Regions from separate parts of the Achromobacter deleyi genome, predicted to be linked through region 2. Evidence: predicted binding sites of a transcription regulator. Region 2 holds the regulator's gene; each other region holds the start of a gene.
The links. Region 2 encodes FNR, which switches genes on or off when oxygen is low (the NO sensors DNR and NnrR bind a similar motif). Its sites were predicted from a motif close to TTGATNNNNATCAA; they were not measured.

Region 1: I6I07_RS19155 (fatty acid desaturase) is a predicted target of FNR. The motif match lies at 2,909-2,922, and genes of this name have one in related genera.
Region 3: I6I07_RS22560 (ribonucleoside triphosphate reductase) is a predicted target of FNR. The motif match lies at 6,842-6,855, and genes of this name have one in related genera.

What each region holds. Positions count from the first base shown of each region.
Region 1 is NZ_CP065997.1:4,213,975-4,223,968, forward strand. Features, by position in the region: gene I6I07_RS19145 (RsmB/NOP family class I SAM-dependent RNA methyltransferase) at 873-2,267, shown strand; gene I6I07_RS19150 (hypothetical protein) at 2,290-2,685, opposite strand; gene I6I07_RS19155 (fatty acid desaturase) at 3,008-4,216, shown strand; gene I6I07_RS19160 (UvrD-helicase domain-containing protein) at 4,213-6,504, shown strand; gene I6I07_RS19165 (chorismate mutase) at 6,510-6,815, shown strand; gene I6I07_RS19170 (cytochrome-c peroxidase) at 6,933-8,381, opposite strand; gene I6I07_RS19175 (hypothetical protein) at 8,551-9,213, opposite strand; gene I6I07_RS19180 (TonB-dependent receptor) at 9,345-9,994, opposite strand, start outside.
Region 2 is NZ_CP065997.1:4,087,831-4,097,824, reverse strand. Features, by position in the region: gene clpB (ATP-dependent chaperone ClpB) at 1-2,294, opposite strand, end outside; gene I6I07_RS18625 (gamma-glutamylcyclotransferase family protein) at 2,447-2,878, shown strand; gene fnr (fumarate/nitrate reduction transcriptional regulator Fnr) at 3,002-3,730, shown strand; gene I6I07_RS18615 (hypothetical protein) at 3,745-4,947, shown strand; gene I6I07_RS18610 (MFS transporter) at 5,058-6,359, shown strand; gene I6I07_RS18605 (carboxymuconolactone decarboxylase family protein) at 6,399-6,740, opposite strand; gene I6I07_RS18600 (2Fe-2S iron-sulfur cluster-binding protein) at 6,909-7,244, opposite strand; gene I6I07_RS18595 (NUDIX domain-containing protein) at 7,324-7,911, opposite strand; gene I6I07_RS18590 (zinc-dependent alcohol dehydrogenase family protein) at 8,088-9,107, opposite strand; gene I6I07_RS18585 (LysR family transcriptional regulator) at 9,254-9,994, shown strand, end outside.
Region 3 is NZ_CP065997.1:4,966,521-4,976,514, forward strand. Features, by position in the region: gene I6I07_RS22530 (tripartite tricarboxylate transporter permease) at 1-331, opposite strand, end outside; gene I6I07_RS22535 (hypothetical protein) at 328-801, opposite strand; gene I6I07_RS22540 (hydroxymethylglutaryl-CoA reductase, degradative) at 896-2,185, opposite strand; gene I6I07_RS22545 (PLP-dependent aminotransferase family protein) at 2,328-3,758, shown strand; gene I6I07_RS22550 (anaerobic ribonucleoside-triphosphate reductase activating protein) at 3,749-4,540, opposite strand; gene nrdD (anaerobic ribonucleoside-triphosphate reductase) at 4,506-4,688, opposite strand; gene I6I07_RS22560 (ribonucleoside triphosphate reductase) at 4,753-6,753, opposite strand; gene I6I07_RS22565 (DUF3325 domain-containing protein) at 6,893-7,243, opposite strand; gene I6I07_RS22570 (PepSY-associated TM helix domain-containing protein) at 7,240-8,850, opposite strand; gene I6I07_RS22575 (helix-turn-helix transcriptional regulator) at 9,034-9,960, opposite strand.

The DNA.
Region 1 (9,994 bases), 130 kb from region 2:
GCCGTCCGGACGAGCGCCGCGACAGCCGTCCGACCCCGCGCCCGTCCTATGACGCGCCGCGCGGCGAGGGGCGCGGCGAACGCGCTTCCTTCGGCGACCGTCGCGAAGGCTCGGGCCGCCCGACGCCGCGTCCTTCCTACGAGGGCGGCCGCGGCGAAGACCGTGGCGGCGAACGCGGTTCCTTCAATTCGGACCGCCGCGAAGGCCAGGGCCGCCCGGATTCGCGTCCGTCCTACGGTTCCCCGCGTGGCGAAGGCCGTGGCGGCGAGCGCGGTTCCTTCAATTCGGACCGCCGCGAAGGCCAGGGCCGCCCGGATTCGCGCCCGTCCTACGGTTCCCCGCGTGGCGAAGGCCGTGGCGGTGAACGCGGTTCCTTCAATTCGGACCGCCGCGAAGGCCAGGGTCGCCCGGATTCGCGCCCGTCCTACGGCGCCCCGCGCGGCGAAGGCCGTGGCGGCGAGCGCGGTTCCTTCAATTCGGACCGCCGCGAAGGCCAGGGCCGTCCGGATTCGCGTCCGTCCTACGGTTCCCAGCGCGGCGAAGGCCGTGGCGGCGAACGCGGTTCCTACAATTCGGATCGCCGTGAAGGCCAGGGTCGCCCGGATTCGCGCCCGTCCTACGGTGCCCCGCGCGGCGAAGGCCGTGGCGGCGAGCGCGGTTCCTTCAATTCGGACCGCCGCGAAGGCCAGGGCCGTCCTGATTCACGCCCGTCCTATGGCTCCCCGCGCGGCGAAGGCCGTGATGGCGAACGCGGTTCCCACGGTTCCGAGCGCCGCGAAGGCCATGGCCAGCGCGACGCGGCCCCGCAAAAGCCGCAATTCAACCGTCCGCGCCTGTCGTACGCCGCCAGCCGCATCGACCAGGTGCAGCGCGTGCTGGGCGAGATCCTGCAATGGACCTACCCGGCCGACGCCGCCCTGTCGCACTGGCTGCGCGGCCACCCCGGCCTGGGCGCGCGCGACCGTTCCGAGGTAGCCGAAGCCGTCTACGACGTGCTGCGCCACCTGCGCCGCTACCGCCAGTTCGGCGAAAGCGGCGTCGGCCCGGCTTCGCGCCGCCTGGCCATCCTCGGCCTGGCCGCCACCCTGGGCGCGGAAGCGCTGCAGGAAGGCCTGGACGCCGCCGAGGCCGAATGGCTCCAGCGCGTGCTGCAGATCGACCTGGCGACGCTGCCCCGCGCCGTGCGCGGCAGCATCCCCGACTGGCTCGACGAGCGCCTGAGCGCCATGGAAAGCCCTGAAACCCTGATCGAGGCGCTCAACCGCCAGGCCAGCCTGGACCTGCGCGTCAACCCGCTCAAGGTCGAGCGCGACGCCATGCTGACCGAACTGCAGCAGAGCGCCGGCCGCTACGAGCCCGTGGCCATGCCGTACTCGCCCTGGGGCATCCGCATGGAAGGCCGCCCGGCGATCAACCGCTGGCCGCAGTTCGAGAACGGCAGCATCGAGGTGCAGGACGAGGGCAGCCAGCTGCTGGCCCTGCTGGTGGCCCCGCGCCGCGGCGAAATGATCATCGACTTCTGCGCCGGCGCCGGCGGCAAGACCCTGCTGCTGGGCGCGCTGATGCGTTCGACCGGCCGCCTCTACGCCTTCGACGTCTCGGCCGCCCGCTTGGCGCGCGCCAAGCCGCGCTTTGCCCGCAGCGGATTGTCGAACGTGGTGCCGGTGGTGATCGACAGCGAGAACGACGCCCGCGTCAAGCGCCTGGCCGGCAAGGCCCAGCGCGTGCTGGTCGACGCGCCTTGCAGCGGTATCGGCACGCTGCGCCGCAACCCCGACCTGAAGTGGCGCCAGCACCCCGAGTCGCTGGCTGAACTGGGCCAGCTGCAGGAACGCATCCTCAACAGCGCCGCGCGCTGCGTGGCGCCCGGCGGCCGCCTGGTGTACGCCACCTGCAGCCTGCTGGCCGAGGAAAACGAGGTGCAGGCCGACCGCTTCCTGGCCAGCCATCCCGATTTCGAACGCGTGGACGCGGCCGAGATCCTGGCGGCCCGCTGCGACACCCTGAAGCTGGAAGGGCCCTACGTCCAGCTGCGCCCGGACGTGCATGGCACCGACGGCTTCTTCGCCGCCGTGTTCGAGCGTCGCAAGAAGGCGGCCACTGCGGCGGAATGCGAAGCCGAGGCGCAGGCCGATGCCGAAGCGCCGCTGGATGAGGGTGTCGATACCGCCGAGGCGCCTGCCGCCCAGGAGACCCTGGAGCCGGTGACCGCCGAAGCGTCGGCCGAAGCGTCCGGCGAGGCGGATCAGGACAAGCCCGCTTCCTGAGCGGGGCTGTCCCCGCGCCGGCTTAGGGAGCCGGCGCGATGCCCAGCGTCGCGCTGTAGCGGCGCGTTCCGATGGTCTTATTCTGGTATTTCACTTCCCAGGCCAGCGAATCCGATCCGGGTTGGTTGGCCTGGTAGACCAGTTGCGCCACCGGCACTGTCTTATATGCGCAACGTCCCGAGTCGCTGGACTGGCCGCGCGTCTGGACGATGCTGGCGGTGCCCAGGCGCGGCTGCAGCGTGATGGTGACGCGGGGCGCGCGCAGCGCCAGGCAGTCCGAGCCGCGGATCTCGTAATAGGACGCCAGCACGGTAATGTCCCCGGTTTTCAGCGACTGCGCATGCGTGGGCGCCGCGGCGGCCAGGCCGGTCGCGGCCAGGAGGGCAATAAAATGGGGACGGATTTTTTCGCGGAACATCGTGGGGCGGAAGAGGCGGTGATGGCGGACCGAAGTGTGCGCCAGACGCGTGGCGCCCGCAAGACAGCGCCCCAGCCTGACAGGAACTTTAATCGCCGAAGGTAGCCAAAACGGAGTGCCCGGCGTGGGCGCATCCCGGCCCGGGATGCGCCGTCATCGCCGCCACGGGTCGCCGACTCGGTCGCGCGCCTGCCGTCGTATGGTCAAAAGTAGGGCTTAGTCCTTGATTTCCCTCAAAAACTATTTTGAAACTCCATTGTCATAACGCGGCAAAGGTAAGCTAAACTTCAGGCACTCTTCAAGCGAGGCTCATTACAGCTTTATGGATTACATCCTCTCCTTCATTGCCGGCGGTCTGACCCAAGCGACTTGGTGGCAGGTCGTCGTTTTCACCCTGGTCGTGACGCACATCACGATCGTGTCCGTTACCGTCTTCCTGCACCGCAGCCAGGCGCACCGGGGCCTGGATCTGCATCCGGCCGTGATGCACTTCTTCCGCTTCTGGCTCTGGATGACGACCGGCATGGTCACCAAGGAATGGGTTGCGATCCACCGCAAACACCACGCCAAGTGCGAAAAGGAAGGCGATCCCCATTCGCCCATCCTGTTCGGCATCTGGAAAGTGTTGTTCCGCGGCGCCGAGCTCTATCGCGAAGAATCCAACAACAAGGAAACCATGGCCAAGTTCGGCCACGGCACGCCTGACGACTGGCTCGAACGCAACGTCTACAGCAAGCACAGCCTGTGGGGCGTGCTGACCATGCTCGCCATCGACATCGCCCTGTTCGGCGCGATCGGCGTCACGGTGTGGGCGGTGCAGATGGCCTGGATCCCCTTCTGGGCGGCCGGCGTCGTCAACGGTATCGGCCACTACTGGGGCTACCGCAACTACAACAGCCCGGACACCAGCACCAACGTGTTCCCCTGGGGCATCGTGATCGGCGGCGAAGAGCTGCACAACAACCATCACGCCCACGGCACGTCGGCCAAGTTCTCGGCCAAGTGGTACGAATTCGACATCGGCTGGTGCTACATCAACATCCTGAAGTTCCTGGGCCTGGCCAAGATCAAGAAGGTCGCGCCCAAGCTCAAGCTGGATGATTCCAAGACCGGCATCGACCTGCGCACGCTGCAAGGCGTGATCACGCACCGCTACGAAGTCATGGCCCGCTATGCGGACGTGATCAAGAGCGCCGCCCGCGAAGAGCTGGCCAAGCTGAAGGCCTCGCGCCAGGATGGCAACGCCGACTGCGGCTGGAACAAGCTGCACAAGGTGCGCCGCGCCATCCACCGCAACGAGGACATCCTCCAGCCGGAACAGCTCGAAGCCGTGGACAAGGCCATTGCCCAGAACCAGTCGCTGTCGACCCTGGTGCAGATGCGCCGCGAGCTCGGCCGTATCTGGGAAAGCTCCAGCGCCAGCAGCGAACAGCTCCTCCATGACCTGCAGGCCTGGTGCCAGCGCGCCCAGCAAAGCGGCATCGCCGGGCTCGAGCAATTCGCTCAACGTCTGCGCCGCTACGCGGCATGATGCTCGAGAAGCTCAATCCTGAACAACGCGCCGCAGTAACGTTAGAACCGCAGCACGCCCTGGTCCTGGCCGGGGCGGGCAGCGGCAAGACCCGGGTGCTCACCACCCGCATGGCCTGGCTGATTCAAACCGGCCAGGCTTCGCCTTTTGGGCTGCTGGCAGTCACGTTCACCAACAAGGCCGCCCGCGAAATGCTGGCGCGCATGTCGGCCATCCTGCCGATCGATACGCGCGGCCTCTGGATCGGCACCTTCCACGGCCTGTGCAACCGCATGCTGCGCGCGCATCATCGCGACGCCGGCCTGCCGCAGACCTTCCAGATCCTCGACGTCACCGACCAGCTCGCCGCCATCAAGCGGCTGATGAAGGCCAATGGCGTCGACGACGAGAAGTACCCGCCGCGCGACGTGCAGCGCTTCATCAACGGCGCCAAGGAAGAGGGCCTGCGCCCCGCCGACGTCGAAGCCTATGACGCGCACCGCCGCCGCCTGATCGAGATCTACCAGCTCTACGAAGCCCAGTGCCAACGCGAAGGCGTGGTCGACTTCGCCGAGCTGCTGTTGCGCGCCTACGAACTGCTGTCGCGCAACGCGCCCGTGCGCGAGCACTACCAGCGCCGCTTCCGCCACATCCTGGTCGACGAGTTCCAGGACACCAACACGCTGCAGTACAAGTGGCTGCGGCTGCTGGCCGGCGGCGGCGCGGCGATCTTCGCCGTGGGCGACGACGACCAGTCCATCTACGCGTTCCGCGGCGCCAATGTCGGCAACATGTCCGACTTCGAGCGCGACTACGCGCGCGGCACCGTGATCCGCCTGGAGCAGAACTACCGCTCGTACGGCCACATCCTGGATTCCGCCAACGCGCTCATCGGCCACAACAGCGGCCGCCTGGGCAAGAATCTCTGGACCGACCAGGGCGAAGGCGAACCGGTGCGCGTCATCGAGCAGCCCTCGGACGGCATGGAAGCGCAGTGGATCGTCGACGAGATCCGCTCGCTGATCCACGAAGGCAGCCTGCGCCGCGAGATCGCCGTGCTCTATCGCAGCAACGCGCAGTCTCGCGTGATCGAGCACGCCATCTTCTCGGCCGGCATTCCGTACAAGGTCTATGGCGGCCTGCGCTTCTTCGAGCGCCAGGAAATCAAGCACGCGCTGGCCTACCTGCGCCTGATGTCCAATCCGCACGACGACACCTCGTGGATGCGGGTGGTCAACTTCCCGACTCGCGGCATCGGCGCGCGCACGCTGGAACAGCTGGCCGACGCGGCCCGCGCGCATGATTCCAGCCTGTACGCGGCCGTGGCGCTGGTGGCGGGCAAGGGCGGGTCCAACCTGGCCCAGTTCGCCCAGTTGATCCATCGCATGACCGAGGAAACGCGCGACCTGCCGCTGCCCGAAGTGGTCGAGCACATGCTCGAGGCCAGCGGCCTGAACGCGCACTACAAGGCCGAGCGCGAAGGCGCCGAGCGCCTCGAAAACCTGAACGAACTGATCACCGCCGCGGCGGTGTTCGCGTCCGAGGAAAACTACGACGGCATGCCCGCCGGCGTGGTGCCCGACCAGGGCACCTCCAGCACGCTGATGCCCGGCGTGGTCGACGCGCCGCCGGTGGTTTCCGACGGCCTGACGCCGCTGGCGGCGTTCCTGTCGCATGCCGCGCTCGAGGCCGGCGACAACCAGGCGCAGCAGGGCCAGGACGCCGTGCAGCTCATGACCGTGCACGCGGCCAAGGGCCTGGAGTTCGACGCCGTTTTCATCACCGGCCTCGAGGAAGGCCTGTTCCCCCACGAGAACAGCATCCTGGAGCAATCCGGCCTGGAAGAAGAGCGCCGCCTCATGTACGTGGCGATCACCCGCGCGCGCCAGCGCCTGTACATCAGCCTGGCGCAAAGCCGCATGCTGCATGGCCAGACGCGCTACGCCATGCGTTCGCGCTTCCTCGATGAGATCCCCGAGCAGCACCTGAAGTGGCTGTCGCCCAAGGCCGGCCTGGCGCCCGCCCTGAGCGCCGGCGGCGGCTGGAACGGCAACCGCGGCGACGCGTTCGGCCGCAAGCCGACCAACACCATTGCGCCGCGTCAACCGCGCGGCACGGCCTCCGGCGTCACGGTGGGCGACAAGCAGTATCGTGTGGGACAGGGCGTGCATCACGCGCGTTTCGGCGACGGCACCATCGTCAGCCTGAGCGGCGCGGGACAAGACGCCCAGGCGGAAATCCATTTCCGCGATGTCGGCGCCAAGACGCTGGCGCTGGGCATCGCCAAGCTGGATATCGTTCAAGGTTGAAAGACATGGCCAATCAAGACTCCCCGAAAGCCGAACTGGCATCGCTGCGCGCCGAAGTCGACGAGATCGACCAGCAGATCATCTTGCTGCTCGGCGTGCGCTTCCGCTGCACGGACATGATCGGTGAACTCAAGCAGGCCAACGACATGGACCTGGTGGACCCGGTGCGCGAAGACCAGCAGGTCCAGCGCATCCGCCGCCTGGCCGAAGAGGCCGGCGTGCCGCCGGCCCTGGCCGAAACCATCCTGCGCGAAGTGATCGACACCGTCGTCGACCACCACACGCGCCTGCGCGAGCGTCCCTACTCGTGATGCGCGCCTGACGGCCGCTGCCCGCCAGGGCGTGGCCGTCCGCACAGGGAAAGCTCCATGGCCGCGGCTCTGCCGCGGCCATTCTTTTTTCCCGCGCCGCGTTGTCGGCGGATCGAATTACAAGGTCTTCAGGAACGCCAGCAGGGCGTCGATCTCGGCCGGGCTCAGGTCGAGCGGCTTGATGTGTTCCGACTTGCGCGGCGCATACGGGTCCGGCGGATCGGCCGGCGGCGTTTCACGGCCCATGCCGACGTTGTACATCCGCAGCAATCCCCGCAGGTCCGGGAACAGGCCGTTGTGCATCCACGGACCGGCTTGCGCCACGTTGCGCAGGCTCGGCGTGCGGAACTTGCCCAGGTCCGCCGGATCGCGCGTGGTCTCGTAGCGCCCCAGGTCCTGGTTGCGGCGGCCGTAGAAGGACAGGCCGATGTTGTGGAACTGGTGGTCGGTGAGCAACGGGCCGTTGTGGCAGTTCATGCAGCGCGCCTGGGTGCGGAACAGGTGCAGGCCCAGCAGTTCGGTGTCGTCCAGCGCATCGGCGCGGCCCGCCAGGAAATCGTCGAAGCGTGTTTTCTCCGGCCGCAGCGAAGCCACGTAGGCGGCCAGCGCGCGCGCCAGGCGGTCGGCGTCGACTGCGGATGTCGGTGTCGATGCCGCTGGCGCCTGAGCCACCGTTGTCGTAGCTGCCGTTGCCGATGCTGTCGAGGCGGCCGCTGATGAAGCCGGTGCAACCGTTGAAGAAGACGCTGCCGGCGCGCCGCCGAACGCCTCGAGGAAGCGCGCGGGATACATGTGGTTCTCCCGCAACCGAGTCACCGCCCCGACAGCGTCATGGTTCATTTCCCGCGGATCGTGCAGCGGTCCCATCACCTGTTCCTTGAGGCTGGCCGCGCGGCCGTCCCAGAACAGGCGCGGCGCGAACGGCGCGGCATACAGCGGCGTGGAACGGCGCCGGCCCATCAGCTTGTCCTCGCCCACCGCCAGCGGCAGGCCGTCGGTGAAGGCGTGCTGCGGCTGGTGACAGGAGGCGCAGGAGACCTGGCCCTTGCGCGACAGGCGGGCATCGAAGAACAGCATCTGTCCGAGCGTCACGACCGCCGGCCTGGCCACGTCGGCGGCCAGTTCCGCCTGGCCGGCATTCGCGGCGGTCCATTGCAGCGGCGGGCTGGAAGCCGGCGGGACGGCCGCCCATTCGGTCCAGTGCACGCCGGCGTCGATGGTGGGCGCGGGCCATCCGGCGGCGGGGCCGACATAGCGCGCACGCAGGCAGGCGAGGTCCCAGCCCGCCTGCGTGTGGCAGGCGGGCGCATCGGCGATGGCGCGGGGATCGGCCTGGCCGGCGGCGGTGGCTGTATCGGCCAGCGCCAGGGCGGCGCTAGGAGGGGCGGCACCGGGATGGGCGGCGTAAAGAGGCGGGGCGCAAAGAAAGGAGGTGCAAAGAAGGGAGGTGCAAAGAAGGGAGGCGCGAAGGAAAGAGGCGCGAAGATAGGAGGCGCCAAGACTGGTGGCGCCAAGAGGGACAGCCAGGGCGCCCGTCCGGGGCCTGGCGCTGCCACGCAGGGGCATGGATACGTTCCGGGTTGCGTTGATGTCAGACGTAGGACGCAACGACGGTGGCTATACCTCAGTGCCCAAGCGATGAATAATCTATATGGATCTCGATCTGTCGATTGAGCGCTGAGGTTGGGCCTTGAGGCGCGAACGGTCCAGCATCGGGAACGTGCTTGCCACGGCCTCAGGTATCGAGAATATGGAATGCGCCGTCCGGATCGCGAGCCACGATGGCCCGTCTTTCTTCCCGGGAGAGCAGCGGTTCCAGGATGTAGTCGATGTAGGCCGCGCCATCGGGCGCCAGCTTGATGCAGCCTGCGCTGTCTCCCTCGACGGGGTAGCCGGTGTAGGCATCGGCGTCGAGCACCAGCGCGCCGGGTTGGGGATCGGGGTGGGTGGCGGTCAATGCCCGCGTCTTGTCGGTGATTTCCTTGCGATAGCGGTCCAGGGCCACGTCCTTGGGCAATGGAATGCTGCCGCGGCCGCCGTGGTGCATGATGAAGACGAATTCCCCCAGCGACATGTCGTCGGGGATATGGCGATTGGTGGCGGGGCTGGTGTACCAGGACACGTAGCGCGCCAGATCGTTGTAGAAGGCGGCGGTCTGGTTGGACGGATCGTCCTTGCTGCCCAGCGTGTAGTGATGCTCGCGCCAGGCCTCGTCGGTGTATCGGAACAGTCCGGACGCGGTCGAACCGGGACTGGCGCTGTGCGAGTCTGCGCCGAACGATGATTCGAGATAGGCCACGTCCGCCGCGATCTGGATGGTCGGGGCGTTGATGCCATGCCGCCTGCCGTGGGCCACGATGGCGGCTTTGATTCTGGTTTGGGCTCGGTTCAATGCCATGCGCGTGTTCCTGCGTGGTGGCGCGGCCCGCGGGTTCCAGCGGCGAGGCTGATGCGCCATGGCCGGAATGGCCACGAAGCATGGTAGGGACAAGGCCGCCGGCGCTCCATGGTGCCTGGTCTGATTTGCGGTCAGAAGCGGTAGCCGACCTGCAGCCAGAGTTCGCGGCCGGATTGATAGGTGGCGTTGTTGCTTGCCAGCGTGGGATTACCGGCCACGATCGCGGGCATGCGGTTGAGCAGATTGAGGGTGTCGATGGTCAGTTCGAGCCTGGGCATGACGGGGGGCTGCCACGAGAGCCGGGTGTCCCAGGTCCAGTACGAGGGCAGGCCGCCAGATTGATAGCGATCGAGGAAGGACGGGCCCGGGCCTCTGCCGACATAGATGATGTCCTCGCGCCTGCCGCGCCAGTTCAGCGTATGGGTCCAGGTCAGTCCGGCGCGTGGATAGACGCCGGTCAGCGTGAGCGCGGCCAATTGGGGCTGGTGGAAACTTCGCGGCGGCAGGTCGATGGTGCGGATGGGTGCGCCGTTGTAGATCACCCTGTCGTTGGGGCCGCGCGCGTTGTCGTCATAACCCTTGGCCAGGTCGGTGTTGGTCTTGCGCTTCTGCCAGCTCCATGAGACCTGCAGGTGCCAACGGGTCGGACCGGCTCGCCAGGGTTCCAGCGTGCGTAGCGTCAGGCTGACGGCGTCGGTCGTGGAGTTGCCGCCGTTGCGGTAGGTGAAGCCGGTGTTGATCTTGCCGCTCTTGATCCACTGCCGCCGGCCGTCGCGGCGGA
Region 2 (9,994 bases):
ATGCGGTTCAGGAACTCGGGCCGCAGCGTCTGCTTGAGCTCGCCCCAGACCACTTCCTTGACCACGTCGTACGGCTGGCCGGCCAGCGTCTGGATGTGCTGCGACCCCAGGTTGGACGTCATCACGATGACGGTGTTGCGGAAGTCCACGGTGCGGCCCTGGCCGTCGGTCAGGCGGCCGTCGTCCAGCACCTGCAGCAGCACGTTGAAGACGTCCGGGTGGGCCTTCTCGACTTCATCGAGCAGCACCACGCTGTACGGCTTGCGGCGCACGGCCTCGGTCAGGTAGCCGCCCTCTTCGTAGCCCACGTATCCGGGCGGCGCGCCGATCAGCCGCGCCACCGAGTGCTTCTCCATGAATTCGCTCATGTCGATGCGGATCATGTGCTCTTCCGAGTCGAACAGGAACTCGGCCAGCGCGCGCGTCAGCTCGGTCTTGCCCACGCCGGTGGGGCCCAGGAACAGGAACGAGCCATACGGACGCGACGGATCCGCCAGGCCCGCGCGCGAACGGCGGATGGCATCGGCCACCAGGCGCACGGCCTCGTCCTGGCCGACCACGCGCTTGTGCAGGTATTCCTCCATGTGCAAGAGCTTTTCGCGTTCGCCCTGCATCATCTTGGACACCGGGATGCCGGTGGCGCGCGACACGACCTCGGCGATTTCCTCGGCGCCGACACGGGTGCGCAACAGACGCGGCCGGCCCTCGCCGCCCTCGGCCTCCTCGGCCGCCTGCGCCGCGCCCACTTCGGCGGCCTTCAGGCGCGCTTCCAGGTCGGGCAGCTTGCCGTACTGCAGCTCGGCCAGCTTGTCGAACTGGCCCTTACGCTGCAGCTCGGCCATCTCGGCGCGCACGCTGTCGATTTCTTCCTTGATGGCCTGGGTGCCCTGCACCGCGGCCTTCTCGGCCTTCCAGATTTCCTCGAAGTCGTTGTACTCGCGTTGCAGCTTCTCGAGCTCGTCCTCGATCACGCCCAGGCGGCGCTTGGAGGCGTCGTCGGTTTCCTTCTTGACGGCCTCGCGCTCGATCTTGAGCTGGATGATGCGGCGGTCGAGCTTGTCCATCACTTCCGGCTTGGAATCGATTTCCATGCGGATGCGGGCGCCGGCCTCGTCGATCAGGTCGATGGCCTTGTCGGGCAGGAAGCGGTCGGTGATGTAGCGGTGCGAGAGTTCGGCCGCGGCCACGATGGCCGGGTCGGTGATCTCGACGCCGTGGTGGATTTCATAGCGTTCCTGCAGGCCGCGCAGGATGGCGATGGTGGACTCGACATCCGGTTCGTCGACCAGCACCTTCTGGAAGCGGCGTTCGAGCGCGGCGTCCTTTTCGATGTACTTGCGGTATTCGTCCAGCGTGGTGGCGCCGATGCAATGCAGCTCGCCGCGCGCCAGCGCCGGCTTGAGCATGTTGCCTGCGTCCATCGCGCCTTCGGCCTTGCCGGCGCCGACCATGGTGTGCAGCTCGTCGATGAAGACGATGTTGCTGCCGTCGTCCTGCGACAGTTCCTTGAGCACGGCCTTCAGGCGCTCTTCGAATTCGCCGCGGAACTTGGCGCCGGCCAGCAGCGCGGCCAAGTCGAGCGACAGCACGCGCTTGCCGCGCAGGGTCTCGGGCACTTCGTCGTTGACGATGCGCTGCGCCAGGCCTTCGACGATGGCGGTCTTGCCCACGCCGGGTTCGCCGATCAAGACCGGGTTGTTCTTGGTGCGGCGTTGCAGGATCTGGATGGTGCGGCGGATTTCGTCGTCGCGGCCGATCACCGGATCGAGCTTGCCCTGGCGGGCGCGCTCGGTCAGGTCCATGGTGTACTTGGACAAGGCCTCGCGGTTGGATTCGCCTTCGGCGCCGGATACGTTTTCACCGCCGCGCACGGCGTCGATGGCGGCCTCGAGGGCCTTTTTCTGCAGGCCCGCTTCGCGCAGGATGCGGCCGGCCTCGCCCTTGTCGTCGGCCAGGGCCAGCAGGAACAGCTCGCTGGCGATGTAGGTGTCGCCGCGACGCGCGGCTTCCTTGTCGGTGCGGGTCAGCACGCCCTGCAGGTCGCGGCCGACCTGGACGTTGTCGTCGCCCTGCACCTGGGGCAGCGCCTTGAGCGCGGCGTCCAGGGCCGGCTGCAGCCGGTTGACGGCCACGCCGGCGCGCGCCAGCAGGCTGCCGGCGCCGCTATCGGCGTCGGACAGCAACGCCGACAGCACGTGGACGGGCTCGATGTAGGGATGATCGTTGCGGGCGGCCAGACTCTGAGCGTCGGCCAGGGCTTGCTGGAACTTGGTAGTCAGTTTGTCGAATCGCATAATGGTCGTTGTGGCTTGTTGGTGAGCCTGACCGATACGCGCCGGCGGGCTCGATGACCTGAATATGCGGCCGGATGCGAGTATTTCAATACCTCGCCGGCCTCATGGCTTTATGTCCTTGGACACATCCGCGTGCAGCAACAATCTGAACTATGAGCATATACGTTTTTGTCTACGGCACGCTACGCGCGGGCGAAATCAACGACCTGGCGCAGGCCGCCACCCGCCGCGGCCTGCCGCCGGCCCGCCATGTGGGCGCGGCCACCGTGCCCAGCATGCTGGTGGATTTCGGCGACTGGCCCGGATTGCTCCCGGTGGCCGACGGCCGGCGGGTGCTGGGCGACATCTACGAGGTCGACCCGGCCCTGGTCGCCCTGATGGATGAGATCGAGGAATACGCGCCCGGGCGGCCCGGCTGCTTCGTGCGCCGGCCGGTGCTGGCCCGGCCGCTGGCGCCCGGCGCCGCCCCGGTGGCCTGCGAGTATTACCCCATCGACCCGGCCTGGCGCGGGACGGCGGCGGACATCGACGGCGACGACTGGGTCGCCTACCGCCAGGCCCGTCCGGCCCGGATGCCGCCGTAGGAATGCGCTGCAAAACGCTCCGTAAGACACCCGTAGTAACAACGGACTACAATGGAGACCTGTCTTCACGCTTTAAGCCCCTCCAGGCTACCCGCCGGGTGCGGGCACTATAAAGGTCATCGTATGCAAAAACGGGTTCCCGTTGCCCCTGATGCCGCCCACTGTTCCACGTGTATGTTGGGCCACGTGTGTGTCCCGGTCGGGATGGCAGCCGCCGAAGTAGAAAAGCTGGACGAACTGGTGAAAGAGCGCGTGCGCCTCGAAAAGGGCAAGACGCTGTATTCGCTGGATCACCCCCTGGACGCCGTCTACGGCGTGCGCTTCGGCAGCCTGAAAACGCAGCTCGAAGACGCCACCGGCCAGATCCAGATCACCGGCTTCCACCTGCCCGGCGAGATCGTCGGCATGGACGGCATGCTCGAGGGCAAGCATGTCTCGGCCGCCGTCGCCCTGGAAGACTCCGAAGTCTGCGTGATCCGCCTGAACGAAGTCGACCGCGTGGCCACCCACCTGCCCTCGCTGCAGCAGCAGTTCCGCCGCCTGATGAGCCGCGAGATCACGCGCTCGCACCAGATGCTGGCGTCGCTGGGCTCGATGCGTTCCGAACAGCGCCTGGCCGCGTTCCTGCTCAACCTGTCGCAACGCTATGCGTCGCTCGGCTACTCGTCGACCGAATTCGTGCTGCGCATGAGCCGCGAGGAAATCGGCAACTATCTCGGCCTGACGCTGGAAACGGTCAGCCGGCTGTTCTCGCGCTTCGCGCGCGACGGCCTGATCCGCATCAACCAGCGCGAAGTCCGCATCCTGGACCAACCCGCGCTCAAGCAACTGCTGGGCCACGAGGGCTGCTGACGCCCGCCCGCGCCATGCGCCGCACAGCCGTAGCCGGCGCCGCGCAGCCCCACCCGGCGCCGCGTCCGCCGCATTCGCGCCGGGCCTGGAGCGCGGCGGCGCTGGCCCTGGCGGCCCTTCTGCCCCTGGCGGCGCGCGCGCAGACGCCGCTGCCCGATCCCTACGATTACGATGAACCCGCGCCCGCCCCCAAGCGGGTGGTGATTCCGCGCTGGCAGACGCTCGAACTGGGCAAGCCCGGCCACCGCTACAAGGTACCGGTCTATGCTAACCGGAACCTGGCGCGCGGCGACCTGCGCGATATCAAGCAAATCGTGATCGTGTTCCATGGGGTCAAGCGCAACGCCGACGCCTATTACGAAACCGTCGCCACGGTGCTGGCGGCCAACCCGGCCCGCGCCAACGACACCCTGATCCTGGCGCCGCGCTTCGTCGGCGTGATCGACTCGGGCTACGCCGGCATGGCGGCCTGGCGCAAGTCCAGCTGGGAAGACGGCGAGGACAGCGTGCAGGCCAATGGCCGGCCGGCGCCGGTCAGCTCGTTCCAGGTGATCGACGACCTGCTGCGCAGCCTGGACGACCGCAAGCGCCTGCCGACCCTGGCCAGCATCGTGCTGGCCGGCCACTCCGGCGGCGCCCAGCTGGTGCAACGCTATGCCGTGCTGAACCAGATCGATGGCCCGCTGCGCCGCGACGGCATCGCCGTGCGCTACGTGGTGGCCAATCCCTCGTCCTACCTGTACCTGACCAAGGAACGCCCGCGTCCCGACGGCAAGGGCTACGCGCCCTACGAGCGCGGCATCTGCCCCACCTACAACCAGTACAAGTACGGCACCGACAAGCTGCCCCCGTTCGCGCAGGAAACCGACGACACGCGCCTGTTCATCCGCTACGCGGCGCGCGACGTCACTTACCTGCTGGGCGGCGCCGACAACAATCCCGAACACCGCCTGCTGGACAAGACCTGCGGCGCCGAGGCCCAGGGCGCCACCCGGCTGGCGCGCGGCACCGCCTACCTGCAATACGAACGCATCGTCGCCGCGCGCGGCAACCGGCCGGTGACGCTGCACCGCGCCGGCTTCGAAGTGACCGGCGTCGGCCACGAGAACAAGGGCATGTTCGGTTCGGTCTGCGGCGCGCGCGCGCTGCTGGGCGAGAACGCCCTGGCGCCCGCCGGCGCGGCCGCCTGCACGGTGATCGAGCCGCCGCGCAAGTAGCGCGGCGGTTATTGACATCAAGCTGAACAAATATCCCGGACACGCGCAGGGGTGCATTTTCGCGCCGGCAGGCGCAAGATAGGCGGGTACCGTCTCCGTGGAAGACAGATATGAGCCAAGCGTATCTCGACATGCCCGACGCCAAACGCCGCATCAAGGCGATCTTCGTCGGCTCCATGGGCAACCTGGTCGAATGGTATGACTTCTACGCCTATACCGCCTTCGCCCTGTACTTCGCCCCCGCCTTCTTCCCCTCGCACGACCCGGTCGTGCAGCAGCTGAACGCCGCCACGCTGTTCGCCGCCGGCTTCATCGTGCGGCCGCTGGGCGGCTGGCTGTTCGGCCACCTGGCCGACCGCCACGGGCGACGATTGTCCCTGATGGTCTCGGTCGGCATGATGTGCGTCGGCTCGCTGATCATCGCGGTCACGCCCACCTACGCATCCATCGGGCTGGCGGCGCCGGCGCTGCTGGCGCTGGCCCGGGTCATCGAGGGCCTGAGCCTGGGCGGCGAATACGGCGCCAGCGCCACCTACCTCACCGAGATCGCCGACCCGGACCACCGCGGCTTCTATTCCAGCTTCCAGTACGTCACGCTGATCGGCGGCCAGCTGTGCGCCATCCTGGTGCTGCTGTTGCTGCAGAACGTGTTCCTGACGCACGAGCAGTTGGTGGAATGGGGCTGGCGCATTCCGTTCGTGATCGGCGCCATGCTGGCCGTCATCACCGCCCTCATGCGGCGCGACATGCCCGAGACCGATTCCTACAAGCAGGCCAGCCAGAGCAAGCCCAAGACCAGCTCGCTGCGCGGCCTGCTGCGCTATCCGCGCGAGGTCGCGATCGTGGTCGGCCTGACGGCCGGCGGCACGGCGGCGTTCTACACCTTCACCACCTACATGCAGACCTTCGTGCGGCAGACCGCCGGGTTCTCCGACATCGTCACCACCTACGTGATCGCCGCGTCGCTGATCTTCGCGCTGATCCTGCAGCCGCTGTACGGCGCGCTGTCCGACAAGATCGGGCGCAAGCCGCTGCTGGTGTTCTTCGGCATCGCCGGCGCGCTACTCACCGTGCCGCTGCTGATGACGCTGTCGCACACGCGCTCGCCATTCATCGCCTTCCTGCTGATCTGCGCGGCCTGGATCTTCACCGCCGGCTACACCTCGATCAACGCGGTGGTGAAGGCCGAGCTGTTCCCCACCAACATCCGCGCCACCGGCGTGGCGGTGCCGTACGCCATCACCGTGTCGATCTTCGGCGGCACGGCGCCGGCCATCGCGCTGTGGTTCAAGCAGCAAGGCCACGAAGAGTGGTTCTACTACTACCTGGCGGGCGTGATCTTCATTTCGCTGCTGGTGTACGCGACCATGCGCGACACCAAGCATCAGTCGGCCATGCACCGGCACGATTGACGCCGCCTGCGCGGCGCATGGCCGGCGCGCGCCCTTGCGTCAGCCCGGCTGATGCGCGTTGACCGCGTCCAGCACGCGGGCCGAGTACACCATCGCCGCGCCAGCGTTCAAGGCCACCGCCACGCCCAGCGCCTCGCCGATTTCCTCGCGGCTGGCGCCGTGCTTGAGCGCCTGCGCCGAATGCACGGTGATGCAGCCGTCGCAGCGGGTCGTCACCGCCACCGCCAACGCGATCAGCTCGCGCGTCTTGGCATCCAGGTGCGCGGTCTTGGCGCCGGCGGCCGACAGCGCCTGGTAGCCCTTGAGCGTGTCGGGCGTCAGCGCGCCCAGCTCGCCGATGCGGCCCATCAGTTCCTTTTGGTAGTTCACCCAATCCAGCATGTCCTGCTCCTGAAAAAAACGGCGAGGCTGGATGCCTGACGCCATGGAAGCAGTATGCGCCGCCGTACGGCAATTATTTAGCTGGAAAATAGCGGTTATATGCTGATTCGTATCAACCAAGGATCCGACGCGTGGCGCGTGGGACGGCCGGCAAACCGGCGACCTGGCCTAGCGGCGCGCGCCGGTCAGCGGCCGGGGCGGCGCCGGCGCCGCGGGCTCGAGGGGCGCGGCCTGCAGCGACTGGACTTCCAGCGGCGAACGGGCCTGGGCCACGCAGGGCAGGATCCAGCCCTCTTCCTTTTCATCGCGCGACAGGCCCGGCCATTCGATGCGGTAGGCGATCTCGCCTTCCAGCAGCAGGCACATGCAGGCGCGACAGGTGCCGTTGCGGCAGGAACTGGGCAGCTTGATGCCGGCGGCCTGCGCGGCCGCCAGCACGGTCGAATCGGCATCCGCCTCGAAGCGCAGGCCGGACGGTTGCACCAGGACGGGAAAGGCGGGCATGGTCGGCGGAATCGTTCGTCTTGTGGGGACGCCGGCGCGGGCCGGCCTTCAGGGCAGGCCCTGGAAGGCCGGCGCCCGCTCAAGCGGGATGGTCCTGCCAGTCCAGCTGCCAGGCGCCGGACAGCACGTTCTGCAGCCACAGCGTGCAGGTCAGGGTCTTGGCGTCGGTGACTTCGCCCTTGGCGCAGGCCGCGAACAGTTCCTCCGGATGGGCGCTGAATACGTCCAGGAATTCATCCTGGTCCAGCTGCTGCGGACCGGCGCGCAAACCGCGCGCGAAGTAGATGTGGATGATCTCGGTGGAATAGGCGATGGCCAGGTGCAACGCGCCGGCACGGGCCCACTGGGTGGCGGTATAGCCGGTTTCCTCGAGCAGTTCGCGCTTGCCGCAGGCCAGCGGGTCTTCGCCCGGATCGAGCTTGCCGGCGGGAAATTCGGTCATGACGCGGCCGATCGGATAGCGGTACTGGCGCTCGAGCAGCACGCGGCCGTCGTCGAGCAGCGGGATCACCACCACGGCGCCCGGATGCACCACGTACTCGCGCGTCGAGGTGTGGCCGTTGGGCAGGCGGACCGTGTCGTTGCGGACCTTGAGGAAGCGGCCGTCGTAGGCGGGCTCGCTGGAGACGCGTTCTTCGAACAGATGGGAATCGGGCTTGTCGGTCATGGCGCGGCGTGGGAAGGGGCAGGCGCCGGCGCGCAAAGGCGGCCGACGCGAAGAGCTTGCAGCTTACCATCGCGCCCGTCATCGCTTCGTCACCGCCGCGGCGCGCAAGCGCTGGCGACGGGCCGCGCGCGCGGCCGCCGGCCAGCGCCGATTCCGCGCCGGCGGCCGCGCGGCGTTCAGGCGTCGACGCGGATGACGATCTTGCCGAAGTGGCGACCCGAGGCCAGGCGCTCGAACGCGGCCGGCGCCTCGTCGAAGCCATAGACGCGGTCGATCACCGGCGCGATGCGGGCGCGATCGACCAACCGCGCCACGTCTTCCAGCATCTTGCGGCTGCCCACGAAGATGCCTTCCAGGCGCTTGTTGCCGGCGATCAGCGCCAGCGGCGACACCGGCACCGAGGCGAAGCCGCTGACGCCGCCAATGATGCCGACCGCGCCGCCATGGCGCACCGCCGCGAGCGATCGTTGCAGCGTGCCCTCGCCGCCCACTTCCAGCACCACGTGGGCGCCTTCGCCGCCGGTCACGCGCAGCACTTCGTCCTGCCATTCGGGGTGGTCGCGGTAATTGATCAGGTCGTCGGCGCCGAGCTCGCGGGCCCGCGCCAGCTTGTCGTGGCTGGACGAGGTGATGATGGCGCGCAGGCCCGCGGCCTTGGCCAGCTGCAGGCCCCAGATCGAGACCCCGCCGGTGCCCAGCAACAGCGCGGTCTGGCCGGCGCGGGCGCGGCCGGCGACGAACAGCGCGTTCCAGGCGGTGACGGCGGCGCACGGCAGGGTCGCGGCCTGTTCGTCCGACAGCGAGTCGGGAATCGCCACCAGCGAATGCTCCGAGAAGACGACCTCGCTGGCCAGCACGCCGTCGCTGGCGGCGCCGGGCGCCCGCGCGGTGTTGGCGGGCGTGGGTTCGCCGTCGATCCAATCCGGCAGGAAGGCGCCCATGACCCGGTCGCCCGCCTTGAAGCGCGTGACGCCGGCGCCCACCGCCAGCACCTCGCCGGCGGCATCGGAGGCGGGCACCACGGGGCTGCCCGCCACCTTCAGGTAATCGCCGCGGGCGACCATCAGGTCGCGGAAGTTGAGCGAGACGGCCTTGATGCGCACGCGCACCTCGAAGGGGCCGGGTTCGCGCGCCGTCAGCGCCCCGCGCTGGAGCGAGCCGATGCCTTGGCCGGGGGTGATCTGGTATGCCTGCATGATGATGTCCTCTGGGTGAGTTGCGGAGCGCCGCCAACACAGGGCGGCGCGGTATGGGTACGATATAGGGGAATAAGACTACCCAGTGGCGGCATTTATTCACTTGAATGTCGCCCGATTGGAACCAATATCCGCAGGAAAGCCCCATGGCCACTCCCTACTCCCACGACCGCCTGGGCGGCATCGAGGTCTTCGTGCAGGCCGCCGAGGCCGGCAGCTTCGCGCTGGCGGCCGACCGCCTGAACCTGACGCGCTCGGCGGTCGGCAAATCGATCGCCCGCCTCGAAGCGCGGCTGGGCGCGCGCCTGTTCCACCGCACCACGCGCCAGCAAAGCCTGACGGACGCCGGCCAGGCCTACTACGACCGCTGCGTGCGGGCGCTGACCGAGCTGTACGACGCCGAAGCGGAACTGGACAGCGGCCGGCGTTCGCCGCAGGGCCGCTTGCGGGTCAGCGCGCCGCTGGTGTTCGGCCGCCATTGCGTGGCGCCGGTGCTGCGCGACCTGGCCGCGCAGCACCCGCAGCTGCAGATCGATATTTCCTTCAACGACCGCGTGGTGGACCTGATCGAGGAAGGCTACGACCTGGGCATCCGCATCGGCCCGCTGCCCGACAGTTCCAGCCTGGCGGCGCGCCGGCTGGGCCTGCAGACCATGGGCATCGGCGCCTCGCCGGCCTACATCGCCGCGCACGGACGCCCCGTCACGCTGGACGAGATGCGCCAGCACGCCGGCGTGGTCTATGCCCACGGCGGCGTCGAGAAAGGCTGGTCGGTGATGGGGCAGGATGGCCAGGTGATCCAGCTGCACCTGCCGCCGCGGCTGCGGCTGGACGACCTGCAGGCCATCGCCGACGCCGCCATCGCGGGCGCCGGGCTGGCGTGGCTG
Region 3 (9,994 bases), 880 kb from region 2:
ACACCATCTTGCGCAGCGCGATGTGCGGCACGCCCAGCTTGCGCAGCATGTTGGCGTCCTGCAGCAGCGGCGTGGCGAGCGTGTCGCCGGGAATGCCCAGCAGCGCCGTCGGCACCGCGTGGGTCATGTGCTTGGCGACCGCGCCGGCCAGGAAGAAGGTGAAGACGCCGGCGGGCGGCACGCCCAGCAGCACCACCAGCAGCGTCAGCGGCGCCAGGGTGGTGGTCTCGTCGGTGCCGGACACCAGGCCGATGGCGGCGAACACCACCGCGCCCAGGAGGCCCATGCCGGCGGCCACCATGATCTGTTCGAGCAACACGGGATCGCTCATGCCGGCACCTCTTCGCGCACGGTTTGCGGGCGGCCCTGCGGCGCCGGCGCGGCGGCGGGCGCGGCGAACAGCTCGTACAGGTCCAGTTCCTTCAATTCCTTGACCACCGCGGGCGGCAGGTCCGCCAGCGTGCCCAGGCCGCCGGGTTGCGCGGCCAGTTCGGCCAGCACCTCGGCGCGCCAGGCCGGATCGTGCGAGGCGCTGTGCTCGACCACCTCGCGCTTGGGCGGGAACAGGCGGGCGCAGATCACGCCCGCCAGCACGCAGCCGGCCAGTCCGGCCAGCATGGCGTAGGCATGCGCCAATTCGGGCGAGGCGACCTTGTCGCGCAGCCAGCCGCTGGCGGCGTAGAAGCCGGCCACGCTGACGGCGATGCCGATGGCGATCGCCCACGCCAGGTGGCGCAGGTCGACGGTGTCGTTCCATACTTCGGCCAGGCGTCCGGCGGACGCCTTGCTGTCTCTTTCCATGTCTGTCTCCTTGAGGGACGGGCGGCGCGGGAGGTTCCCGGCGCCGCCTCTGTTCTTGTGCGGCCGGCGTGCGTGCGCCGGCCGTGCCGTGCCGTCAGGCCGGTTTCCGCAGTTCCTCCAGCAGCGCCAGCGCGCGGTCGGCGCGCACGTCCTTTTCCTCGGCCATGCGTTTGGCCAATTGGTCGATCTCGGCGCCCACCGCGCCCACCGTCAGCGCGATGTTGCGCGCGTGCAGCGCCATGTGGCCGCGCTGGATGCCCTCGGTGGCCAGGGCGCGCAGCGCGCCCAGGTTCTGCGCCAGGCCCACGGCCACGGCGATCTCGCCCAGTTCCTGGGCCGAGCGCACCGCCATGATCTTGAGCGCCAGCCGCGCCAGCGGATGGGTCTTGGTGGCGCCGCCGACCAGGCCCACCGGCATCGGCATTTCCAGCGTGCCGACCAGGGCGCCGCTGGCGTCCTTTTCCCAATGGGTCAGCGAGGTGTAGCGGCCGTCGCGGCAGGCGTACGCATGGGCGCCTGCCTCGACCGCGCGCCAGTCGTTGCCGGTGGCGACGATGACCGGGTCGATGCCGTTCATGATGCCCTTGTTGTGGGTGGCGGCGCGGTACGGATCGGTGGCGGCGAACACGTAGGCATCCAGCACGCCCTCGATGATCTCGGCGCCGCTGCGGTCCTTGGTGTCGAGGGTCTGCGGCGTCAGGCGCACGCGGGCCCGCGACAGGCGCAGGTCGGCCAGGTTCGACAGGATGCGCAGCCGCACCGTGCCGCCGGTGATTTCCTCGACCAGCGGCGCCACCGCCTCGGCCATGGTGTTGACGGTGTTGGCGCCCATGGCGTCGCGCACGTCGACGATCAGGTGCAGCACCAGCATCGGGCCGCGCGGCGTGTCGGCGAACACGTGCGCCTCGATGTCCTGGCAGCCGCCGCCCAGGCCGATCAGCACCTGGTCGCGGCTGTTGGCCAGCTTGACGATGCGCTCGCGTTCGCGCAGCAGGGCGACGCGCGCGCCGTGCGGATCGGTCAGGCCCAGCACCTGCACCTGGGCGCGCATCAGCGGCCGGGTGCTGGAGGTCTCGAAGCCGCCGTTCTCGCGCGCCAGCTTGGCCATGAACGAGGCCGCCGCCACCACCGACGGTTCTTCCACCGCCATCGGCACCAGCACGTCGCGGCCGTTGACCTGGAAGTTGCCGGCCACGCCCAGCGGCAGCTCGAAGGCGCCGATGACGTTCTCGATCATGCCGTCGGCGCGCTCCAGGCCGAGCGCGCCCGGTTCGGCCAGTTGCTGGCGTTCCTCGGGCGTCAGGCCGGTGGCGTCGGCGATGGCGGCGAGGCGTTGGGCGGGGGTGAGGGCGCGGAAATTGGGCAGGCGTGAATCGGCCACCATGGCATCTGTCTCCATCGGAAAATCTAAGAATTGGGTGGCCAGATTCTAGGTAAACTGTACCGGCATTCAGAGGTACAGTTTGGACGAACAGTACCATCGCACTGCACCAATTTCCGACCTTTCCCCTGCTGGAAACCACCCCGTGGACGCCGACAACTCCCTGGGCCGCGCCCCGCGCGCCGCGCCCATTGCCGAAAGCCTGGCGCGCCTGATCGGCCGCCAGATCGCCGAGGGCGTCTACCGCCCGGGCGACAAATTGCCGTCGCTGCGCGAACTGGCGCAATTGCACCGCTATGCCAAGAACACCGTGGTGGTGGCGTTTGAGATGCTGGTGGCGCGCGGCCTGGTGGAACCGCGCCGCGGCTCGGGCTTCTACGTGCTCGATACCGGTCCGGCGCAGCGCGCCGCCGACGAGGAACCGGGCCAGTTGAGCCGCGCCATGGACATCGTCTGGCTGATGCGCGAGCAGCTCAAGACCCAGCCCGACGCCATCGCCGCCGGCGACGGTTTCCCGCCGGTGGAGTGGCTGGCCGACATGCGCATGGACCGCTATCACCAGAAGGTGGTGCGCACCGGGCTGGGCACGCTGTTCCGCTATGGCAGCCGCTTCGGCTACGCGCCGCTGCGCGAAAGCCTGGTGCGCAAGCTGGGCGACGTCGGCATCAGCGCGGCGCCGTCGCAATTGGTGCTGACGCATGGCGCCAACGAGGCCATGGACCTGGTGATCCGCTACTTCCTGCCGCCGGGCGCGGCGGCGCTGGTGGACGATCCGGGCTATTACCCGCTGTTCGGCAAGCTCAAGCTGGCCGGCGTGCGCATGCTGGGCGTGCCGCGCCTGTCGGACGGCCCGGACCTGGCGGCGCTGGAGGCGTTGTTGCAGCGCGAGAAACCGCGCCTCTTTTTCACCCAGTCGCTGGCGCACAATCCCACCGGTTCGGACATTTCGCCGGCCAAGGCCTACAAGCTGCTGCAGTTGTCCGAGCGCTACAACCTGATCGTGGTGGAGAACGACCCGCTGGCCGACTTCAAACCGACCTCGGCGGTGCGGCTGTCGGCGCTGGACCAGCTGGAACGCACGGTCTACATCGGCAGTTTCTCGAAATCGTTCTCGGCGGCGCTGCGGGTCGGCTTCATCGCCTGCGGCGCGGGGCTGGCCAGCGACCTGGCGGACCTGAAGGCGCTGGTGCACGTCAGCAGTTCGGAATACTGCGAACGCATGGTCGACGTGATGCTGCGTGACGGCCACTATGAGCGCCACCTGGTGCGCTTGCGCCAACGGCTGGAGGCGGCCACCGGCGACGCGCTGCGGGCGCTGGATTCGCTGGGCGCCGCGGTCTACACGCGGCCCACCAGTTCGCTCTATCTGTGGGCGGCGTTTCCCGGCATCGACAATTCGCTGGCGCTGGCCGAGGACCTGATGCCGGAGAAGGTCATCATGGCGCCGGGCCGCGTGTTCAGCGTCGACCCGACGGCGGCCTCGCCCTGGTCGCGCTGCAATGTGGGCGCGGTGGCCTCGCCGCGCTTTCATGCCGCGCTGGCGGCGCGCCTGGGCCGCGCTGGCGCTCAGCGGTAGGCGAACTCCTCGAACCAGCCGCGCAGCATGGCCTGCGCCTGCGGGCCCAGCAGCCGCGCGGGCGGGGTGCTGGGGCAGCTGCGCGCGCCTTGCACCGCGAAGCGCTTGACGCCGCGCCGCGCCAGTTCGCGCGCCAGGCCCAGCAGCCGGGTCTCGTCGAGCCAGTCGGGGTGCCAGGTGATGCGGCATTCGAAGTCCACGCCCGCCGTCAGCAACTGCGTCAGGCAGGCCTGCGCCGGGCGGTGCGAATCGCGGCGGCCAGTGATGTCGTCATAGCCTTGCGCGTCGGCCTTGATGTCCAGGCCGACCCAGTCCAGGTAGCGCAGCACGTCGGCCAGGCGCAGCGGATAGATGCCGGCCGTGTGCAGGCCGATGCGGTATCCCATGCGCCGCGCCTCGCGGATCATCGACGGCAGGCGCGGTTCGCTCAGCGGCTCGCCGCCCGAGAACACCACCCCGTCCAGCAGGCCCTGGCGGTTTTCCAGGAAGGCGCGCACGTCGCGCCAGTCGTAGCGCGCGTTGCGCGTCTGCAATTCGGGGTTGTGGCAGTAGTGGCAACGCCACGGGCAGCCGGCAATGAAGATGACGGCGGCCAGCGTGCCGGGCCAGTCCACGGTGGAGAAGGGCGTCAGCCCCCCCACCGCCGGGGAATGGCGCGGCAGCGGCTGGGCCGCCGGCCGCGGCGGCGCGGCATGGACCATGCGTGGCGGCTGGCGGGCGGGAGCGGCCTTGCGGCCGCCCGCCGCTTCAGGCACGTTGTTCGACGAAGAAGCGGCGTTCATTGAATTCGCCTTGTTTGCCGGTATTGAAGGAAGACACGGGGCGGTGGTAGCCCATGACGCGGGTCCAGACTTCGCAGCGCACGCGCTGGCTGTCGTCCAGGCGCAGCGCCTGCGGGGCGGCGGCTTCGGGGGAGATCACGGTTTGCATAATGGCTCCTGGGGGAAAGGCCGGGCGGGGATCGCCCGGGAAAAAAAAGCGGTGGGCGGCGATATCAGGCCGGCGCGCAGCAAGACGCCTGTTTGGCCAGCAATTCGGCGTCGCACTTCGGGCAGAACTCGTGGTGCCCGGCCAGATAGCCGTGGTTCGGGCAGATCGAGAACGTCGGCGTGACGGTGATGTAAGGCAGCCGGAAATTCGACAGCGCGCGCCGCACCAGCTCTTTGCAGGCGCTGGCCGAGGACACGGCCTCGTTCATGTACAGGTGCAGCACGGTGCCGCCGGTGTACTTGCCCTGCAGCGCTTCCTGCAGGGCAAGCGCCTCGAACGGATCGTCGGTGTGGCCCACCGGCAGCTGGCTGGAGTTGGTGTAGTAGGGCTGGGCCTCGGTGCCGGCCTGCAGGATGCCGGGGTAGCGCTTGCGGTCCTCGCGGGCGAAGCGGTAGGTGGTGCCCTCGGCGGGCGTGGCCTCCAGGTTGTACAGGTGCCCGGTCTCTTCCTGGAACTCGGTCATGCGCGCCCGCACCCGGTCCAGCAGCCGCACCGCCAGCGCGTGGCCGGCCGGCGTGGTGACGTCCTCGGCGTCGTCGCTGAAGTTGCGGATCATCTCGTTGATGCCGTTCACGCCCAGCGTGCTGAAGTGGTTGCGCAGAGTGCCGAGGTAGCGCCGGGTGTACGGGTACAGGCCCTGGTCGATGTAGCGCTGCACCACCTTGCGCTTGGTTTCCAGCACGTCGCGGCCCATGCCCAGCAGCAGGTCCAGGCGCGCCATCAGCGCGGCCTCGTCGCCGCGGCAGGTGTGGCCCAGCCGCGCGCAGTTGACCGTCACCACGCCCACCGAGCCGGTCTGCTCGGCCGAACCGAACAGGCCGTTGCCGCGCTTGAGCAGCTCGCGCAGGTCCAGTTGCAGGCGGCAGCACATGGAGCGCACCATGTGCGGCTCCAGGTCGGAATTCAGGAAGTTCTGGAAATACGGCAGGCCGTAGCGCGCGGTCATTTCGAACAGGCGCTCGGTGTTGGGGTGGTCCCAGTCGAAGTCGGGCGTGATGTTGTAGGTGGGGATCGGGAAGGTGAACACGCGCCCCTTGGCGTCGCCGGCCATCATCACCTCGATGTAGGCGCGGTTGATCATGTCCATTTCGGTCTGCAGGTCGCCATAGGCGAACGGCATTTCCTCGCCGCCGACGTAGGGGATCTGCTCCTTCAGGTCGGCCGGGCAGGTCCAGTCGAAGGTCAGGTTGGTGAACGGCGTCTGCGTGCCCCAGCGGCTCGGCACGTTGAGGTTGTAGATCAGTTCCTGCATGCATTGCTTGACCTCGGTGTAGGTCATCGCGTCGCGGCGGATGAAGGGCGCCATGTAGGTGTCGAACGAACTGAACGCCTGGGCGCCGGCCCATTCGTTCTGCAGCGTGCCCAGGAAGTTGACGATCTGGCCGATGGCCGCCGACATGTGGCGCGGCGGTGTGGCCTCGATCTTGCCGGGGATGCCGTTGAAGCCCTCGGTCAGCAGCTGGCGCAGCGACCAGCCGGCGCAATAGCCGCTGAGCATGTCCAGGTCGTGGATGTGGATGTCGCCGTCGCGGTGGGCCTGGCCGGCCTCGGGCGTGAAGACGTTGGACAGCCAGTAGTTGGCGGTGACCTTGCCGGCCACGTTCAGGATCAGGCCGCCCAGGCTGTAGCCCTGGTTGGCGTTGGCGTTGACGCGCCAGTCGCGCTGTTCGAGGTATTCCTCCATGGCGCTTTCCACGTCCACCAGGGTGTGGCGCAGCGCGCGCAGGCGGGCGTGCTGTTCGCGGTAGACGATGTAGGCGCGGGCGGTGCGCCAGTAGCCGGCCTTGACCAGCGTTTCCTCGACCTGGTTCTGGATGGTCTCCACGCCGGGGCAGACGTTGCCCTCGGCGGCCAGCGCCGCGATCACCGCGCTGGCCAGTCCCTGCGCGACGTCGGCGTCCAGTTCTCTGGTGCTGCGGCCGGCGGCGGCGAGCGCCGCCGCGATCTTGTCGCGGTCGAATGCGACGACCCGGCCGTCGCGCTTGAGGATGTGTTGGAGTTGCATCGCTGACACCATATGTTGTGGGGTAGGAAAACTCTACCACCACCTATGGTGTTGAAGACCCGGCTGCCGAGGCGTTTGTCAGCCTGGCTTGACGCTGGTCAAACGGCGCCGGCCGGGCCGGCGCGGGCGCAATACGGCCCTAGAATCCGAAGCCGACCCCGGCGATCGAGATCACCACCGCGAGGGCGGCGGTGCGCATCGCCGGGCGCGGCGACCACGACAGCATGCCGACCCACAGCAGGGCGCCGGCCGACAGCCAACCCAGCCAGGCCACCACGCCGACGGTGTTGCCCCACAGGCCGACGCAGGGCAGCAGCGCCAGCAGCAACAGCAGGATGCCGGCGGCGCGCAGCACGCGGGTATGGCTGGCGGAGGGATCGCGGCCCCACACCTGGTCGTAGTGGCGCGGCATCGCCAGGCTCAGGCAGGCCATGCCCGAATAGGTCAGCAGCAGCGCCATGGCGATGCCGTATGCGTCGTTCAGATTCATGCCGTGGCTTCCTGGGGCGGTCGGGCGTTGCGCGGCGGCGGGGCCGACAGCGGTTTCCGGTGCAATCGTAGCGCAGCCCAGCCGGCCGCCAGGCCGGTGGCCACGGCCGTGAGCTCGACGCCGGCGCTTTCCCAGTCGCCGCGCGCGATCTGCGCCAGCGGATGGTCGCCCAGCGTCAGCAGCGACAGCAGCGGCAGCAGCAGGCACAACGCCGACAGCAGGCCCAATTGCCAGATCCACGCGCGCCGCGGCGCGCACAGCCAGGCGTGGGCCAGCGTCAGCGCCCAGACGATGAAGAAGGCGCGCAGTTCCCAGCCGGCGCGCTGCGGCAGCGACACCGGCAGCAGGCGGTTGGCCCACAAGTAGGCCACGCAGGCGATCGCCAGGCCGGCCAGCGCGGCCACGTTCAGGCCTTCGATCAGGCGATACACGCGCGCCGTGGCGGCGCCGAATTCGTGGCCCATCTTGTTGCGGCGCTTGACCATGAACAGCACCGCGCCGGTGCCCATCATGGCGGTGCCCGCCAGGCCGCACAGGAAATACAGCCATTGCATCGCCAGTCCGCCGAACTTCACCATGTGCAGGTCCGACATCACCTGGCGCGTCAGCGGCGCGGCGCCGCCGTGCACGCCGCCGGGCATGCGCATGCGCAGCAGCTCGCCGGTGGCGGCCGAGAATTCCGCCATGCCGGTGGTGCTGCTGATGTGGGCGCGCATGTCCGCGTCCTCGTTCCAGCCATAGACCGCGATGCGCATGGCGCCGTCTTCGGGGTTGTTGATGACGATGGCGCGGGCGCTCTGGCCGATCATCTGCTCGGCGCGCGCCACGATCGGTTCCAGCGGCGGCACCGCCAGCGGCGTGCCGGCGCGGGCCGGACGGTCTTCGCCCATCAGTTCCGCCAGGTATTGGCGCGAGGCCTCGGCGCCGGAACCGTAGGCGGCGGTGACCGGCGCGGGCATCAGCGTCACGCTGGAAATCACGATGCCGGTGTAGGCGATCATGAACTGGAAGGGCAGGGTCAGCACCGCCGTGGCATTGTGCGCGTCGAGCCACGAACGCTGGCCCTTGCGGGCGCGGAAAGTGAAGAAGTCCTTGAAGATGCGCTTGTGCGTCACCACGCCCGAGACCATCGCCACCAGCATGGCCATGGCCGCGAAGGCCACGATCCAGACCCCCAGCGGCTGGGCGTGCAGGTTGTAGTGGAAGTCGACGAAGTGGCTGCCGCCAAGCGTGGCGCGCGCCGCCGCGTGGTCCGTCTCGTGCAGTTCCTGGCCGGTCTCGGGGTCGAGCTCGGCGTCGGCGTATTCGCCGTTCTGGTCGAACCAATAGGCCACCAGGCCGTTGTCGTGATGGCGGTTGACCGGCCAGATCTCCCACATGCCGGCGCCCGGATGCTGGCGCGTCATGTATTGCACCGCCAGGTCGAGGCGGCGGCCGCGGTCCACCTGGGCCGGCTCGCGCGCCGCGGCAGCGGCTTCGGCGGCGTGGTGCTCCGGCGTCATCCAATGGGTGATGGCCTCGGAAAACACGGCCAGCGTGCCGGTCAGGAAGACGGCGAACAGCAGCCAGGAAAACCACAGGCCGACCCACGTGTGGAGCCAGGCCATGGACAAGCGGAAACTGGGTTTCAGAACGAGCCTCTTTCTTTTTGCGACCTGCCGCGAGCAGGCGTTGGTCTTATATTGAGAATGGTTCTGATTCTAGTCGAAATGGGGCCGGATTGGCGCGTTCACACGCCGCGGTGGCCGGCCGGCGAAGGGCCGGGCGGGACAGGCCAGGATGTCAGCGGATCATCCGCCGCGCTTGACCTGATTCGGCAACACGTCGTGGACCCGCTTGAAGGCGCTGGAGAAATGGCTCATGTTGGTATAGCCCAGCCTGAGACCGGCCTGCGACACGCTGAGCCCGCCCGTGGCGATCAGGTCCCAGGCCGCGCGCATGCGTTCACGCTGGTAAAGCGTGTGCACGGGCAGGCCGAAATATTGCTTGAACGCCTGCTTGAGCTTGAAGGTGTTCATGCCGCATTGGCGCGCCAGGTCGGCGATGGAAGGCGGTTGCGCCAGATCGGCCAGCAGCAAATCGCGGGCGTGGTTCAGGCGTTCATGGTCGGCGCGGCGCACCACGGCCGGCGGGGCGGTGGCGCCGTCCGACCGGATGGTCCCGCGCACGCGCAGCACCTGGATCAGGAATTCCAGGCTCTTGGCCTCGCGCAGCAGCGGCGAACTGGCGCCGCCCATCAAGGCGCTGTCCAGCTCCTGGGCCGCGTGCAGCAGCCGCGGGTCGCTGGGCGCCAGCCACAGGCCGAGGCCGCGTTCCAGGTCGGCCGCCAGGGCATCGCCGTCTTCGCCGGCGATCTGGCGCAGCAGGGCGGGGGACACCAGCAGCCCGACGTGCGGCATGTCGCCATTCATCTGCGTATGCCACGGCCCGGCCCCTAGCGTGCCGCACAGCAGTTGACGGCTCTGCAATTGCCGTTGACGGCCGTCCACCGCGACCTCCATGCCGCCCTTGGGCCAGATCGACAGCAGCAGGCGCCTGTCGGAATCGCAGATCAGGCAACCGACCGGCTGCTCGTAATGGCTGTGGCTGGCAAAGGCCGTCAGTCCGGTGCCGGTCTGGTGTACCGCGTTGGGCTGGGGCACGGCGGGCCACAGCTCGGGCGGCGGATTGGGGTCGTCGGGCAGATGCCGGGCAAGGTCGATCAACGGCAGGTCCATCGCAAATGCTCCCGATCCGGGCAGGAATACTGCC